DNA from 2 places in the Glutamicibacter sp. NPDC087661 genome. Region 2 is predicted to be linked to the other one. Evidence: riboswitches for the same ligand, from Rfam matches in the RefSeq annotation. Region 2 holds a riboswitch; the other holds the start of a gene.
The links. Region 2 has a riboswitch for S-adenosylmethionine ahead of ACIOTN_RS09715 (O-acetylhomoserine aminocarboxypropyltransferase/cysteine synthase family protein). Riboswitches for the same ligand answer to the same signal wherever they lie in the genome.
Positions count from the first base shown of each region.

Region 1: it holds a riboswitch for S-adenosylmethionine, as region 2 does, so the genes downstream of both, ACIOTN_RS12815 (substrate-binding domain-containing protein) here and ACIOTN_RS09715 (O-acetylhomoserine aminocarboxypropyltransferase/cysteine synthase family protein) in region 2, are expected to answer to the same signal.

Region 1 is NZ_JBIUWE010000004.1:295,300-298,501, reverse strand. It holds gene ACIOTN_RS12820 (sugar ABC transporter ATP-binding protein) at 1-624, opposite strand, end outside; gene ACIOTN_RS12815 (substrate-binding domain-containing protein) at 608-1,648, opposite strand; SAM riboswitch class I at 1,716-1,805, opposite strand; gene ACIOTN_RS12810 (SdpI family protein) at 2,080-2,454, shown strand; gene ACIOTN_RS12805 (GntP family permease) at 2,530-3,202, opposite strand, start outside.
Region 2 is NZ_JBIUWE010000003.1:85,847-89,048, reverse strand. It holds gene ACIOTN_RS09730 (methylated-DNA--[protein]-cysteine S-methyltransferase) at 1-216, opposite strand, end outside; gene ACIOTN_RS09725 (RNA polymerase sigma factor) at 213-710, opposite strand; gene ACIOTN_RS09720 (histidine phosphatase family protein) at 823-1,383, opposite strand; SAM riboswitch class I at 1,495-1,589, shown strand; gene ACIOTN_RS09715 (O-acetylhomoserine aminocarboxypropyltransferase/cysteine synthase family protein) at 1,705-3,078, shown strand; gene ACIOTN_RS09710 (CoA-binding protein) at 3,078-3,202, shown strand, end outside.

The DNA of each region.
Region 1 (3,202 bases), on a different contig from region 2:
CAGTTCCTGGAGATAATGCGAGATGAAAATGATCCCTACCCCGCGGTCCCGCAGATGCCGGATCGTGCCGAAGAGCTGTTCAACTTCATCATTGGCCAACGGTGCCGTCGGCTCATCGAGAATCAGCACCTTGGGTTCGGCCAGTACGGCACGGGCAATCTGGATCAGCTGCTGCTGGGCAACGCTGAGCTCATCAACGAAGGCACCGGTGTCCAGCTCCTGGCCGGTGGTTCGCAAAATATCCGCCCGGGCTGCTGCCTGCGCGGTGCGCTCGTGGCGCCAGAGCCCACGACTCTTCGCGGTGCCCAGGTACAGCTGTTCGGCGACGGTCAAGCGGCCGGCCAGATGGCGGTCCTGGTGAATCACTTCAATGCCTAGCGCTTCGGCATCGGCAGGCCGGCGAATTTGCACCGGCTGGCCGGCAAGTTCGATCTGCCCCGAGTCCAGGGTGTACAGCCCGGTGAGTATCTTGATCAGGGTGGATTTTCCAGCTCCGTTTTCGCCCACTAGGCCCAGAACCTCTCCGGCCCGAAGCTGCAGGTGCACATGGTCGAGCACGGCGACCGTGCCAAAGGACTTGTTGATGGCGGCCATGCTCAGCAGTTCCTTAGATTCCGTTGTCATGGCGCACCTGATTCACGTTGTCCTTGTCGACAAAAATTGGCTCGGCATAGCTGGTGCTCGGAACCAGATCGGTTTGCCCATCGAGGAACAGGGCGATATTAGTGGCCGAGGCAGCGGCAATCTGCTTGGTGGGCTGAGCGACGGTGAACTGGTATGAACTGTCCGGGTTCGCTATCAAATCCAGGGCCCCGGGCTCTGCGTCCACTCCATACAGCTTGATGTCGCCACCAGTGGGATCGATGGCCTGCGCGGCACCGATCAGCGGCATGTCCCAGCAGGACCAAATCGCGTCAACTTCGCCCTCGGGCAGCCTGCGCAGTTGGTCCTGGATCTGGTTTTTGGCATCCTCGATGGTGCCTTCGTATTTGTCCTGGAGTTCCGGGGTGATCTTCTCGATATTTGGGTAGTCTTCCAGCACCAGGTTCAGGCTGTTGTAGCGGATCCGGCAGGGAGTCACACCGGGGAAGCCGTTGAAGACCAGAATCTTCCCCTTGCCGTGGAGGTCTTCAGCCATGGTGCGAGCCAGCGTGGTGCCGACGTTCCAGTTGTCGCTGGTGACGTTGTTCTTCGAGTATTCGCTTTGGAAATCGATGGTGAACAGCGGGATCCCGGCGGCGTCCACCTTGGCCAAGGCAGGAGTGAGCGTTTGGGCATCGCCCAGGATCACCACGATGGCATCGGGCGACTGGGTGATCAGGTTTTCTACGTCAGAGACGTGCTTCTCGTCTTTGGCTTCGGCTTGGGTAGCGATGACCTCGCCGCCGAGCTCTTTGATGCGCTCTTGGATCTGCTGGTAGACCACGCGCGAGTAGTCGTGCAGGATATCCTTGGCCGCGATGCCGACCTTTTTGCCTTTGAGTGAAGGAACGTTGTCGAGCTTATGCTCGGCTTGCGGATTACTGCTTTGCGCCACAACCGGCGCTATTTCCGGCCGTGGTTCTTTCAGCGAGCAGCCAGTCAGCAGTGTTGCTGCCGCCATCGCTGAAGCCAGAACTTTCAAGGCGTTCGGACGAGTACGAGTCATGTCGTCCCTCTCTTAGACAAATTGAACGAGGGATCCCGAACAGAAGTTCATGCTTCTAGACCCGGGAGTTCCATCGAACCTGGCGTTAGCACTACCTGCTGGTGCAGGCTTGCTGCGGCGTCTCGGAGCCAGGTCTCTCAGCCGCTCTGGATGGGTTGTGCTCCGAGTCAAGCATTACTGGCAGGTCCTCGGGAAGGGCGCTGTCATGCGGAGGAACAGCAGGACAAAATACGTCATCTTCGCGCCTTCGCCCTGCCGGAAAACGGGCAGATAAGACGTCATATGACCTTCGCATGACGCAATTGGCATGCCGGAACTGGATCTCAAGAACGTTCCCGCAGGCATCGATTGGGAACACAGCGTGGATCAGGGCACTTCCATGCGACCGCATAGAATGGCCATTCAAGATCAATCGGCAGAAGAGGCGGCAAGTGGATCCAGCAGGCGTGATTGCCTTCATGTTCGGGTTGCTGAGCATAACGCTGGTCGCAGCGTTCCTCGCCCCGATGGCACGGGACCGGAAGCTCGCTCGCAATGCGGCGATCGGCATCAAGACGCGCCACACCTTGGCCAGCGATGACGCCTGGTTCGCCGGGCATCAGCAGGCTGCGCCCCTGCTTGCCGCGGCTTCCTGGGCCGGTTGGGCGGCATTGGCCAGCGCAGCAGTTCTCTGCCTGCTGGGCCAATTCGGTTTCGCCTTCGCCGCGACCGGAACCGGCTACCTGGCCGCCATCGCGTTGCTGGTGATCTCGACTGCCACAGCGAATAAGGCCGCGCGGAGCTTCCCGGCGGCAGGCCTGGGCTAATCCAGCACTGCTTAAAGCAACGGATCGCGCCATCTGCCGATGGCGCGATCCGTTGCTTTCTTGGAAGGCGTGCTGCTAAAGCAGTACGGCTCCCAGGACCAGTACAGTCAGGAACCCCGCGGTGCCCTGGATGGCGGTAGCCACGCTCAGGGTCTTGTAGGCGGTGATCACCGGAATGCGGCTGAGCTGCGAGACGACCCAGAAGTAGGAGTCGTTGGCGTGCGAGACAACCATCGCACCGGCGCCTACTGCCAATACGGATAGCACCATGCCCAACTCCGAACTCAAGCCCAGGGAGCCGAGCATCGGAGCGACCAGCGCGGAAGTGGTCACCATTGAGACGGTGGACGAGCCCTGGGCGGACTTCAGTGCAGCGGCGATCAGGAATGGCACAGCCAGGCCCAAGCCCAGTCCGCTGAGTGAATCCGAAAGAATCGTGGTCAGATCCGACGCGGCCAGGACCGCCCCGAAGCCGGCGCCGGCACCGGTGATCAGCAAGATCGGAGCAGCGGTGCGTACAGCTTCGTTCATCTGCTCATTGAAGACCGCCAGCTTGCTGCCACCGCTCAAAAGAAAAGTCGATGAGATCAAGCCGAAGATCAGCGCAATAACTGGCGTCCCCAGGAAGGAAAGGATTTCCAGGGCAGCGCCTTCGCCCATCGGGTGCGAGGGCAGCTTCGCAATGGATGCGGCACAGATCAGCACCAGCGGAACCAGGATCGGCATGAAGGCCAGCGCCGGGCTGGGC
Region 2 (3,202 bases):
CAGAATCCGGTCGTGGCCTTCGGATTCAAAAGCGACCCGCACCAGCCCGGCATCGGTACTGGCCAGCAGCAAGGCCCCCACGGGGCTATCGACCACGCGATAGGCAACATCAACAAGTTCCCGTGCACGGGCCCGTTCAACGAGCCGGCCCTGCAGCGAGTCGAGGATTTGCGCTTCAGCGGCCGTAGCCTGCTGCCGATAATTTTTTCCGTTCATGGCTGCTCCCGCCATAGTTCTTGGTCATCCATCCGGGCCCGCAGATTCTTGATCCCATCGGCGCCCGAACGCCGGGCGGCAGCTTCGGTGCCGGAAAGGATTCCGGCAATTTGCGCGTAGCTCATTCCGCCCAGGTAGCGGTAGGCCACCACCTGCCGCTGCTTGCCAGGAAGCTGGTTCACCTCATACCACAGCTGCAGGTTTTCCAACTGCAGATCCGGCCGTTGGGCCGATGGGGCCAGGCTGTCCACGTCTTGGCCGATGAGGATTTCCGGCTTATTCCTGCGCAACTCGTCAATGGCTTTATTCCGGGCAATACGCACTAGCCATGCCAGGACATTGGCGTCCTCAGGCAGTTGCGGGTACGCCTTGAGCGCGGCGAGGAATGTTTCGGACCAGGCGTCTTGCGCGCGATGCTCATCAAGCAGGGCACGGCAAACGCGCAGGATGTTGAGTCCATAGTCCTGGACTATCCGCTCGAACGGTGCTTGCATGGCTCTCCTGGAATTTTGCGCCTTCATGGCTTCTCACCATGTAAACGTACGAGGAGACCATTTTGTGAGGCGTGAACGAAAAAAATTCCTTCACGCAGATACCCATGGATTCCTAGAATGCCACCAGATCCAATTCGCTGGCGATCTGCTCAAGGCGGATCAAGTCCAGGTGGAGCATTTCGCCATTTTCCACGCCTTGGGGATCCGTGGTTCCGGCCAATGCGTCGCGGATGGTGCGCATGGTGGCCCCATGGCTGACAATCATGACCTTGCGCCCGGCATGCCTGCTGGCCAAGTCCAGCAGCGCTGGCACCGCACGGCTCAAGATCTGGGCACGCGGCTCACGCAGGTCCTTGGCAGCAGCCGATTCCGCTTCGCTGACCTCGGCCATGATCCGGCCTTCCAGCGGGCCGAAGCCGCGTTCAATGAGTTCCGGAACGGCGTTCCCCGTCTCGGCCCCGATCTGCTGGGCAATCAGCGCGGCAGTTTCCCGGGCACGTTCCAAGGGCGAAGCAAGTACCAGCGACCAGTTCTGGCCGATCAGCTGGCGCCCGACCTCGCGAGCTTGCTCGCGCCCGGTGTCGTTCAACGGGATATCGGTACGCCCCTGCAGGCGCCCTGCAAGGTTCCAATCGGTCTGCCCGTGTCGCACCAGTGCCAGCGAAGTATCCATGGCTCCAGCCTAACCGGGGTAACAGGTATCGAAGAATCTCCGGCATTACGTCCAATACGCAACGTTACGACTCATAGTTGGGTCACGAACGGTCATGTTGCGAAGATTATTACACCATCCCGAGCGGCTGAGAGATCTGGTTCGATGACGCCGCAGCAACCTGCCACATCCGGTGGTTACGGTGCTACCGCCAGAAACGATGCAGCCGCCTACCCGTTGGACCACAGCAGGAAGCGACATTGATTCCGGGATTCCTGCCTCGATCGCGACCCGCCCTGCGGTGCCCGCGAAACCCCAATCGACAAGGAGTCGTAAGCCACCATGGCAGATCACAAGTTTGGATTCCGCACCCGCGCATTGCATGCCGGAGGCACCCCCGATGCCGAGCATGGCTCACGCGCAGTGCCGATCTACCAGACCACTTCGTTCGTCTTCAAGGACGCTGACGATGCGGCCAACCTCTTTGCCCTGCAGAAGTACGGCAACATCTACTCGCGTATCGGCAACCCGACCGTAGCGGCTTTCGAAGAGCGCATGGCTTCGCTGGAAGGCGGCATCGGAGCGGTAGCCACCGGCTCGGGCATGGCCGCGGAATTCGTCACCTTTGCGGCCTTGGCCCAGGCAGGCGACCACATTGTGGCTTCCTCGAAGCTCTATGGCGGCACCATCACCCAGCTCGATGTCTCGCTGCGCCGCTTCGGCATCAACACCACTTTCATCGACTCCAATGATCCCGCCGACTTCGAAGCGGCGATCCAGGAAAATACCAAGGCCGTCTACACCGAGGTGGTGGCCAACCCGTCCGGCGACATCGCTGACCTGGAGGGACTGGCCGAGGTGGCGCACCGCCACAATCTCCCGCTGGTGGTCGATTCGACGCTCACTCCCCCGTACATCCTGCGCCCTATCGAGCACGGCGCGGACATCGTGATCCACTCGGCCACCAAGTTCATCGGCGGCCACGGCACCACCCTGGGCGGCGTGGTCATCGAGTCAGGCAAGTTCAACTGGGGCAATGGCAAGTTCCCCACCATGACCGAACCGGTTGCCAGCTACGGCAACGTCTCCTGGTGGGACAACTTCGGCGAGTACGGCTTCCTGACCAAGCTGCGCAGCGAACAGCTGCGCGACTTCGGACCGGCTCTGCCGGCCCAGTCCGCATTCCAGCTGCTGCAGGGCCTGGAGACCTTGCCGCAGCGCATGGACAACCACCTGTCCAACGCGAAGCAGGTCGCTGCCTGGTTGCAGGCCGATGAGCGCGTGACCTACGTGAACTACGCCGGCCTGGAATCCCACCCGCAGCACGCGCAGGCCAAGGAGCTGCTGCCCATGGGCGTCGGCTCGGTCTTCAGCTTCGGGGTGAAGGGCGGGCGCGAAGCCGGCTCGAAGTTCATCGAAGCCCTGCAGTTGGCCAGCCACCTGGCCAACATCGGCGATGCCCGCACCCTGGTGCTGCACCCGGCCTCCACCACCCACCAGCAGCTGAGCGTCGAGCAGCTGGTCTCCGCTGGCGTGCCAGAAGATCTGATCCGCCTGTCGGTAGGACTGGAAGATGTCGAGGACATCCTCTGGGATCTGGACCAGGCGCTGGCCGCTTCGCAGGAAGCGATTGCCGCTTCCGCCGCAGGGTTCGAGGCTCCGGCCTATGACGGTTCCGCCTGCGCATTGCCAACCGCTTCGAAAGGAGCAATCTAATGACTGCCGTTGATACCGCTTGGGAAGGCCCTGGAGCCGCACAGCGCCTGGAGATCCTGCGCGACACCAAGTCCATCGCCATTGTCGGTGCCTCGAACAAGCCATCGCGCGCCAGCTATTTCGT